3 regions of the Pseudomonas sp. FW305-96 genome follow, and region 2 is predicted to be linked to each of the others. Evidence: riboswitches for the same ligand, from Rfam matches in the RefSeq annotation. Region 2 holds a riboswitch; each other region holds the start of a gene.

Region 1 (3,264 bases), on a different contig from region 2:
ACACCGACAGTGGCTTGCCGCTGGGTGCGATCGCCCTGGCCTGCGCCAGGTCGGTCTCCATCGCCTCGATCAATGCCTGCGCCCTCGCCTGTCTGCCCAACAGCTCGCCAAGCACAGTCAGGTCTCGCCGGACATGGCCGTAGTAGTCCAGCGAGTGGCCGTTACAGGCCGACTCGAGCAGGTAGGTGGCAATCCCGTTGCCGGCCAATCTGCTGCGCGAGGTGATCCCATCGCCAAAGGCCGTGGCGAATCCGCCGACCACCAGATCCGGCCTTTGCGCGTACAACACTTCGCTGGCCGGATACTCCCGGGCAATCACTGGCACACCTTGGTAGCGGCCCTGCTTGTAGGCGGCGCCGTTGTCGTCCAGGTAGGCCACCCCGACCATCGACGGACCCGCGCCGAGGGCGAGCAGCAGGTCGGCCGCGTGCTGGTTGAGGGCGAGGATACGCGCAGGCGCCGCAGCGGGCCGTTGCCAGTCCTGCCCGCAGTTGCGATAGCTGCCGGCCAGGGCAGGTGTGCCACAGCACAAGGCCAGGGACAGTAGCCAGGCTTTACGCATCGCACGCCCTTCCCTTGATCAACAGTCCTTCGGCGATCCTTCCTCCCTGCAGATGCGTTTCCACCAATTCCTCCACCTCCCGATCATCACGTACCCGATACCAGCAGCCGTCCGGATGCACCGTCAACACGGGCCCCAGGTTGCAGGGAAACTGGCAACCGGTGCGGGTCAGCAGCACGCCGCCCGGGGTCTCGATCAGGGCAAGCTCCAGCAGCAGCCGGCGCAGGCATTTCCATAGCGGCAAGGCGCCGCGCCGCACGCAGCGGGGGCCGGTGCAGAGGAACACCTGGCGGGCATGCTCGGGCACCCGCGACCAGTCCGGGTCGCTGGCCACCGCGTTGACCTGGTCGCACGCCAGGTGGCGGGCATGTTCGCCGATGCTGGCACAGGCCGCTCGCGCATCCAGGCCGCGCCGCCCAAGGGCCTGGGCCGTGACCCAGACGCCGGCCCGACCTTGCGCCACGCGCCCCAGCTCATCGCGCAGCCAGTCCAGGTAGGCGCTGTCCGAGGTGGGTTCCAGGTCCACCACCAGCAGGCGTTCCACGCCCTGGTCGAGGGCCTCGCGGATCACCGCCCAGAGCCCGTCGAACCCCTCCAGGGTGTCGACGATATCCCGGCCCGCCTCGTGGCCACGCAGGTCACGAATCTCGGCGCCAAAAGCTTCCGCCGCCGAGCCGCCACCCAGGCCGGGGCCGACGAACAACACGCGCTGGTAGTCCATGCTCACGCCCCTCAGAAGGTGTAGGTGTAGCGCAGTTCGCTGGTGAACGGCCGCCCGAGATTGTCAACGTTACTCGCCCGACTGGTGACATAGTCGCGGTCGAACAGGTTCTCCACCAGCAGGCTCAGCCGGTGCTGGCGGGCGCCGTCCAGGTAGCGGTAGACATCGGCGGCGACCGTGGTCGACTCCACCGACGGCGCGGCGACGATCTGCTGGTCGAGGATCAGGGGGGTGTTTTCGGCCAGTGCCAGGGGGCTGACCAGGCAGCCCAGGAACAAGGTCCGGGCCTTGGGGAAACGACGTCGGGAGTGAATCACAGCAATCATGCTCTTCTCGAAAGTGACTTTCGCAGAAGCACGCAGGAGCACGGATCGCGCACACGCCAATACCGGCCCATGCCCGCCCACCGCAGGAGTTTGCCTACAACATTCCAGGCCGGTCTCCGGGCTCGCAAGACAAGGGTTTGTACGGAAAGTCGCCGAGCGGCGATCAGGCAAGGCGAAAACAGGCGAGGAACGGTCGGAGTCGCGCTCGACTTTACGGGTTGTAAATGAGCATTCCGACCGGGCTGGCGCACCAGCCTGTTTTCAACGCAGCATGATCGTCGCGCAGGCACTTTCCGTGCAAAGCCTAGATGTCTTCACCTTCCCATGACGCGCGGGCCACAGTGGTCTGTCGAAGGCATCACTTGCATACCGTTGCGGGGGCAGCACCGGACTGGCGCGAAGCGCGTACCGGTTTCCCGTTTCACCCCGTGCGCGGCGGCATGGGGCACCTGAAATCGATCGGCATCTGAACACCTGGGCCCAATGGGCGTCAAGCGAGGCGGGTGAATCGTTTCGAATGTTTTTTATCGGCTGTTCACTCTAGGCAGATGTGTCAAAAGTTGTAGAATCCGCACGCCTAACCCATTCCCATTCCCTTCGAGCTTTGCCGATGAAGCTGGCCCGCCACACACGATCGCAAGTCGCCTGGGTGCTGTATTTCAGCATCCTGTTCGGCTCGTTGCTGTGCGCCATGGGCCATGGACAGATGGCAGGCTTGCGCCTGGCCGGCCTGGATGACGCCGCCTGGTGCGCGGCCGACAGCAGCGGCGTGTTCAAGGGCGATCAGGACGTCACCGACCCGGTGCTGCCCGCCGGCGGCGACTGCGTGATCGCCAGCCTGTTCAGCGCCACCCTGCTGGCGGTGTTCTTCGGCCTGCTGGCCCTGCTCGCCGGGGAGTCGAGCAAACCCTTACCCAGACAACCCGCGCCGACCCTGCCCAAGCAGCGCTGGCCCCTGGTCAATCCCCGCGCCTCTCCCGCTTCGCTTCTCGCGTTCTGACATCGCCACGCCCGAGTGCTGCCTGATCGGCAGCGGGCGTGCGCTCATTGATTTCAGCCAGGAAGCCTTGCATGTTCCGCATGACCACTCTGGCGCTGCTCGTTGGCAGCGCAACCTGCGCCTGGGCGCAGGACGACACCCTCACCCTGCCCGCCAGCAACGTCACGGCCACCGCCGCCCCCAAAGAAGCCACCACCCTGGACCTCGACCGGCCTATCGCAAGCGGCTCGCGGCTCAACCTCAGCGCCCGCGAAAACCCGGCCTCGGTCAGCGTCGCCGACCGCAAGACCATGGAACGCATCGGCGCGCGTAACTTCCAGGACGCCGCCAACGCCCTGCCCGGGGTCAACGCCTCGGCACCGCCCGGCTGGGGCGGCTACGTGTCGTACCGTGGTTTCAACGGTGCCCAGGTCAGCCAGTTGTTCAATGGCATCAACCTGCAGTACGGCGCCGCCGGGCGCCCGGTCGGGGCATGGATCTACGACCGTGTCGAACTGCTCGGCGGGCCGTCGTCGTTCCTCAACGGCAGCGGCGCCGTGGGCGGCAGCCTGAACATGATCACCAAACTGGCCAACCGCGACGAGGACACCTTCGAGGGCCGCGTCAGCTACGGGCGCTACGACACGATGGAAACCTCGGTCGGCTTCAACAAGGC
Region 2 (3,264 bases):
GCGCCCACGCCCAGCAGCACCTCCAGCGGCAGGCGACCACTGCTGGCCTCGATCACCTTGACCGCCGGCGGCAGCTCCTCGGCCACTTCGGCACGGACCTTGGCCAGGCCCTCGGCATCGATCAGGTCGGCCTTGTTCAGTACCACCAGGTCGGCGCTGGCCAGCTGGTCGGCGAACAGTTCGTGCAGCGGCGACTCGTGATCGAGGTTGGGGTCAAGCTTGCGCTGGGCGTCGACCTGGTCCGGGTAGGCGGCAAAGGTGCCGGCGGCCACGGCCGGGCTGTCGACCACGGTGATCACCGCATCGACCGTGCAGGCGTTGCGGATCTCCGGCCACTGGAAGGCCTGCACCAGGGGTTTTGGCAGGGCCAGGCCGCTGGTTTCGATAAGGATATGGTCGAGATCGCCGCGGCGCGCCACCAGCTCGCGCATCACCGGGAAGAATTCTTCCTGCACGGTGCAGCACAGGCAGCCGTTGGCCAACTCGTAGACGCGGCCGTTGGCCTCTTCCTCGGAGCAGCCGATGCTGCACTGCTTGAGGATCTCGCCATCGATGCCCAGCTCGCCGAATTCGTTGACGATTACCGCGATGCGGCGGCCCTGGGCGTTGTCGAGCATATGGCGCAGCAAGGTGGTCTTGCCCGAACCGAGGAAGCCGGTGACGATGGTGACGGGAAGCTTGGCCAGTGTTTTCATGTCGCGATGCCCTTGGCAGCAATGGCGCGGGCATGCAGGACGACAGCCACGGCCCGTGTCGGCCTGACTGTTTCGCCACCGGATCACCCCGCCCGGTTGAAAGTCGAAAACGTTGCGAGGCAGGTCTCCTGGCTTGCACCGCCGGCCATCAAAGCCGGTGGGATGGCGCCTTCCCGCGCGTGCGCAGTGGCTGTGCCGAACCCTTCAGTGCCTACAGTTGCGGGGGCAGCCGCGGCTTGTACCGCGTTCCCGTCTTAGCCCGGGACAACGCCCGGGAACCTCGAACCGGCAAGGCTACGCAGTGCCTGCCTGGCGGTCAACCGCCGCGGCGATTGACGCAGGCCCGGCCCCGTGATTTGCTAGCGCATTGCGTTCAGGTGCCCCCAACGGGGGTGAAACGGGAAACCGGTGCGTCGCGCCTCCTTTAGAAGAGGGCCGACAAAGCCGGTGCTGCCCCCGCAACGGTAAGCGAGAGAAGCGTCCAGACCACTGTGCCCATCGTGCGGCATGGGAAGGTGGCGTTTGATCAATGGAGCCCCGCTCCGCCTCGCCAGCCCGGAGACCGGCCTGACATGCTTGCAGAACACCCCGCAGTGGGCGGGCGCTGTCGTATCACCCGGGCCAGCCGTGCCCGGGGGCGTCGCGCCTGCCCGTTGCCACAACAAAAGCAGCAGAGGAACGCGTCATGCCCATCACCCACGCCAAACCCAGTATCGCCACCCCCGTCAGTCTCAGCCAGCGCCTGATCGTCGCGGTCGGCGCGAGCCTGCTGGGCCTGTGCCTGGTGTACTTCGCCGGTTTCTCGCACATCGAGGCGGTGCACAACGCCGCCCACGACACCCGCCACAGCGCCGCCTTCCCTTGCCACTGAGTACGCCCGCATGATCACGCGCATCGCCCGTACCGCGGGTTTCAGCGGCCTGCTCGCCGCCCTGCTGCTGACCCTGCTGCAAAGCTTCTGGGTCGCCCCGCTGATTCTCCAGGCGGAAACCTATGAAACCGCCACCCCCGCCGCCGAACATCATGAACATGGCGAGGCCGCCGCGCCTCATGAGCACAGCGCCGAGGCCTGGGCGCCCGAAGATGGCTGGCAGCGTATCCTGTCCACCACAGGCGGCAACCTGGTGGTCGCCGTCGGCTTCGCCCTGATCCTCGCCGCCCTGTACAGCCTGCGTGCCCCGGGCCGCGTGGCGACCGGCGCGCTGTGGGGCCTGGCGGGCTTCGCCGTGTTCTGCCTGGCGCCGACCCTGGGCCTGCCACCGGAACTGCCCGGCACCGCCGCCGCCGACCTTGGTCAGCGCCAGACTTGGTGGATCGGCACCGCCGCCGCCACTGCCGCTGGCCTGGCGTTGCTGGTGTTCGCCCAGCACTGGCTGTTCAAGGTGCTCGGAGTCGCCCTGCTGGTGATCCCGCACCTGATCGGCGCGCCACAGCCAGCGGTTCATGAAAGCCTGGCCCCCGAGGCGCTGGAGACCCAGTTCAAGATCGCTTCGTGGCTGACCAACGCCGCGTTCTGGGTGGCCCTGGGCCTGCTCAGCGCCTGGTTGTTCCGCCGCTCCAGCCAGCACTGATGCGCGACCTTGTTCCCCAGCCGGCGTTGTATGCCGGCTTTGGTTGCCGCCGTGGCTGCCCGGTCGAAACGCTCGCGGTGCTGCTGCGCCAGACCCTGACCAACCACGCCCTGCCCCTGTCGGCGCTGAAGGCAATCGCCAGCATCGAACCCAAGGCGCGCGAGCCCGGCCTGCTGGCACTGGCCGAGCGGCTCGGGTTGCCGTTCATCTGCTTCGACAGCAGCCACTTGTCGACCTTCGAAGCGCTGCTCAGTCAGCGCTCGACAACGGTGTACGCCCAGACCGGCTGCTGGGGCGTCGCCGAAAGCGCAGCCCTGGCCCTGGCCGGGCGCACAGGCGCCGTGCCACGCCTGCATGTGCCAAGGCAAGGGCTCGGCGGCGCTACCCTGGCCCTGGCCATCGGCGGATAATCCGCCCCTTTTACCTGCAAGGAACCCCCATGACGGTCTATTTCATCGGCGCCGGCCCCGGCGATCCCGAGCTGATCACGGTCAAGGGCCAGCGCCTGATCCGCCAGTGCCCGGTGATCATCTACGCAGGTTCCCTGGTACCGGCTGCAGTGCTCGAGGGGCATCAGGCACACACCGTGCTCAACAGCGCCGAACTGCACCTGGAGCAGATCATCGAGGCCATGCGCCAGGCCCATGCCAACGGCCAGGACGTGGCCCGCGTGCACAGCGGCGACCCTAGCCTGTACGGCGCCATCGGCGAACAGATCCGCCACCTGCGTGAGTCGGGCATCGATTACCAGATCATCCCCGGAGTCACCGCCACTGCCGCCAGCGCCGCGCTGCTGGGTTGCGAGCTGACACTGCCGGACGTGGCGCAGACGGTGATCCTCACCCGCTACGGCGACAACTCGCCGATGCCGGCCGGTGAACAGCTGGCCGATCTGGCCCGCCATGGCAGCACCCTGGCCATCCACCTGGGTGTACGCCACCTGCCGCGTATCGTCGAGCAACTGCTGCCCCACTATGGCGCCGACTGCCCCATCGCCG
Region 3 (3,264 bases), on a different contig from region 2:
CCGCCGGAGGCCTTCGAGCAAGCCCCTGTCCAGCCAAGTAAGAAGAGGCGCAAATGAGGGTCAACTGACTCGTTGGTCACCGCCCGAGCCGACCATCGCCATCTTTGCCCTCTCCACGGGGAAGGCACCGTCATCAGCGGCGCGGACAGTGCCACAGTGAATGGTCGTGCAATCGCACGCATAGGGGATGAGCTCAGTTGCAGTGCGGTCATCGAGACCGGTGACGCGCATACGTTAATCCAAGGTAGCCCCGTAGCGCGCCAAGGCGACAAGAGCAGCCAAGGCGCGCCCTGATCGAATGTGACCCCGCTTGGCTGATTGCATAAGGCCGACACGGTGTCGCTTCGAAGCTGCCCGGTTCACAGTCAGTGTCACCGGGCTGCCGCGCCGCAACGAGGACGACTTCAATTATGGGTTGGAGCAAGTCGCGATTGCCGGAAGAGAAGCCAGATCCTGCAACGTCTGCCTGAGACATGTTGGAGTTCCTGAGTCGCCGCGCTGTGTCGTCCAGAACGACGCATTACTTGCGATGACGTTGGCTACTCCAGCGCATTTCAGTACCCAGGCCCCACCAGAATGAAATAAGATAACGTTTCATTCGAACACGCTTCCAACCTGCGATCCCTCCTCGATGACCAGTTCCCCAACCGCCCTCCCCACCCAACGCCTGCAAAGCATCGACGCCCTGCGCGGCCTGGTGATCCTGTTCATGCTGCTTGACCACGTGCGCGAAACCTTCTTCCTGCATCGCCAGGTCAGCGACCCGATGACCATCGACGCCACCGAACCCAGCCTGTTCGCCAGCCGCACCCTGGCGCACCTGTGCGCGCCGGTGTTCGTGCTGCTTACCGGGCTATCGGCCTGGCTGTATGGCGAGAAGCACCAGGGCCGTGGCGATGTCTCGGTGTTCCTGTTCAAGCGCGGTGTGTTCCTGGTGGTGCTGGAATTCACCCTGGTCAACTTCGCCTGGACCTTCCAGTTGCCTCCGAGCGTGATCTACCTGCAGGTGATCTGGGCCATCGGCCTGAGCATGCTCGCCCTGTCGCTGCTGGTGTGGCTGCCGCGTCCGGCGCTACTCGCCCTCGGCGCGCTGATCGTCGCCGGTCACAACCTGCTCGATGGCCTGCACTTCGGGCCGGAATCGGCGCTGCATGTGCCATGGGCGATCCTGCATGAGCGCAGTTGGCTGGAGGTGGGCGAACATCTGTGCCTGCGCACGTCCTACCCGCTGTTGCCGTGGATCGGCGTGATCGCCCTGGGTTATGGGCTCGGGCCGTGGTTTGCCCGGGGCAGCGATGTCGGCAAGCGCCAGCAGCGTCTGCTATGGGTCGGCGCGGGCCTGCTGCTTGGGTTCGTCGCGCTGCGCCTGCTCAATGGCTACGGCGAAGCCCCCTGGAGCCTCTACGCCCGCGTCGGGCAGACGCTGATGAGCTTCTTCAATATCACCAAATACCCACCGTCGCTGCTGTTCCTGGCCCTGACCCTTGGCGTCGGCCTGCTCCTGCTGCGCGGCTTCGAGCGTGCCGGCGACGCCCGCTGGGTCGGCCCGCTTGCGGTGTTTGGCGCAGCGCCGATGTTCTTCTACCTGCTGCACCTGTATGCGCTCAAGCTGCTGTACGTGGCCTGCGTGGCGCTGTTCGGCCTGAACCAGGGCCGCTATTTCGGTTTCGATGGCATCGGGGCGGTATGGCTGACCGCCGTGCTGCTGCCACTTGTCCTGTACCTGCCGGTGCGCTGGTTCGCCCGGCTGAAAGCGCGACGGCGCGATATCGCCTGGCTCAAGTACCTGTAAAAGCGTTTTCACCCGACAGCCCGATGGTCTACCATGCCGCCCGCCGGTTTCCACACGGAATCAAAAGGGAATCCCGGGCTCGCCACTGGCGATCCAAAGGGAACTGCCCCCGCAACTGTAGGTGCCGAGCCTGCGCCATCGATGCCACTGGGTCTGCCGACCCGGGAAGGCTGGCGCCGGCCTGGACGCACCAGTCAGGAGACCTGCCGGCACGCATTCACCAACCGGCGGGGTGTCCGGGATGGTCATCCGCCCTGGCCGCGTGCTTGCGCAGGCTGCCGGGCGATGCCTGTCCGTGGGCCATTCCGTGCACCACCCAGGAGATCGCCCCACCATGCCGCACCGCCTCGCCGCCCTCCTCGCCGGCCTGTCCCTGTCGGGCCTGGCCCACGCCAGCGCCACCCAGTACCCGCTGACCGTCGACAACTGCGGCATGCCGCAGACCTTCACCCAGGCCCCGCAACGGGCGGTGACCGTCGGCCAGGCCGGCACCGAGCTGCTCTATGCCCTGGGCCTCGGTGAGCGGCTGGCGGGCACCTCGCTGTGGTTCAACAACGTGCTGCCGGAATTCAAGACGCAGAACGACAAGGTCCCGCGTCTGGCCGACAACGAACCGAGCTTCGAGGCGTTGGTCGGCAAACGTCCGCAACTGGTGACGGCGCAGTTCGAGTGGATGATCGGCGCCCAGGGCGCGGTCGGCACCCGCGAGCAGTTCCAGGAGCTGGGCATCCCCACCTACCTGCTGCCCTCGGACTGCGAGGGCAAGGACAACCTGGTGGGCGCCGACGGCACCCGCCTGCAGCCGTTCAAGGTGCAGAGCATCTACAAGAGCGTCAGCCAGCTGGCCGAGATCTTCGACGTGCAGGAACGTGGCGCGCGCCTGAATGCCGAGCTCCAGGGCCAGCTGGAACAGGCCAGGCAGCGCCTGGCCGGCCAGGACCTGGCGCACACCAGCGCGCTGTTCTGGTTTTCCAGCGCCGACCTCAAGACCGACCCCTATGTCGCCGGCCGCCAGGGCGTGGCCGACTACATGCTGCAGACCCTCGGCGTGCGCAACGTGGTCGAATCCAGCGAAGAATGGCCTACCGTGGGCTGGGAGACCCTGGTCAAAGCCAACCCCACCTGGCTGATCGTCGCGCGCATGGACCGCCGCCGCTACCCGGCCGACGACTACCAGAAAAAACTCGACTTCCTGCGCAGCGACCCGGTCACGCGCAATATGGACGCGGTCAAGCACGGCCGCATCATCGTCCTCGATGCCGACGCCATGCAGGCCGGCATACGCCTGTTCCGCGGGCTGGACGTGCTGTCCAGCGCCTTCGCCAGCGGTAAAGCACCCCAGCCATGAGCCGCCTGCTGCCCATCAGCCTCTTTGCCTTGCTCGCCCTGTGCCTGGCCATGCTTGCCGGGATTGCCATCGGCGAGACCCGAGTCGGCGCCGAGGCGATCTGGCAGGCGCTGGCCAACCAGCT

What was found. Region 2 has a riboswitch for cobalamin ahead of AC3WL2_RS12170 (CbtB domain-containing protein). Riboswitches for the same ligand answer to the same signal wherever they lie in the genome.
Region 1: linked by a shared signal. The riboswitch ahead of AC3WL2_RS24420 (hypothetical protein) and the one ahead of AC3WL2_RS12170 (CbtB domain-containing protein) in region 2 are both predicted to bind cobalamin.
Region 3: linked by a shared signal. The riboswitch ahead of AC3WL2_RS18405 (ABC transporter substrate-binding protein) and the one ahead of AC3WL2_RS12170 (CbtB domain-containing protein) in region 2 are both predicted to bind cobalamin.

Annotation. Positions count from the first base shown of each region.
Region 1 is NZ_JBYSYW010000047.1:12,622-15,885, forward strand. It holds gene AC3WL2_RS24410 (ABC transporter substrate-binding protein) at 1-562, opposite strand, end outside; gene AC3WL2_RS24415 ((2Fe-2S) ferredoxin domain-containing protein) at 555-1,283, opposite strand; gene AC3WL2_RS24420 (hypothetical protein) at 1,295-1,609, opposite strand; cobalamin riboswitch at 1,700-2,077, opposite strand; gene AC3WL2_RS24425 (DUF2946 family protein) at 2,220-2,609, shown strand; gene AC3WL2_RS24430 (TonB-dependent receptor) at 2,681-3,264, shown strand, end outside.
Region 2 is NZ_JBYSYW010000013.1:20,289-23,552, forward strand. It holds gene cobW (cobalamin biosynthesis protein CobW) at 1-695, opposite strand, end outside; cobalamin riboswitch at 797-993, opposite strand; cobalamin riboswitch at 1,055-1,280, shown strand; gene AC3WL2_RS12170 (CbtB domain-containing protein) at 1,381-1,566, shown strand; gene AC3WL2_RS12175 (CbtA family protein) at 1,577-2,266, shown strand; gene AC3WL2_RS12180 (cobalamin biosynthesis protein) at 2,266-2,676, shown strand; gene cobM (precorrin-4 C(11)-methyltransferase) at 2,706-3,264, shown strand, end outside.
Region 3 is NZ_JBYSYW010000026.1:4,962-8,225, forward strand. It holds gene AC3WL2_RS18390 (DUF6708 domain-containing protein) at 1-57, shown strand, start outside; partial or broken gene AC3WL2_RS18395 (PAAR domain-containing protein) at 73-326, shown strand; gene AC3WL2_RS18400 (acetyltransferase domain-containing protein) at 632-1,792, shown strand; cobalamin riboswitch at 1,820-2,017, shown strand; gene AC3WL2_RS18405 (ABC transporter substrate-binding protein) at 2,127-3,140, shown strand; gene AC3WL2_RS18410 (FecCD family ABC transporter permease) at 3,137-3,264, shown strand, end outside.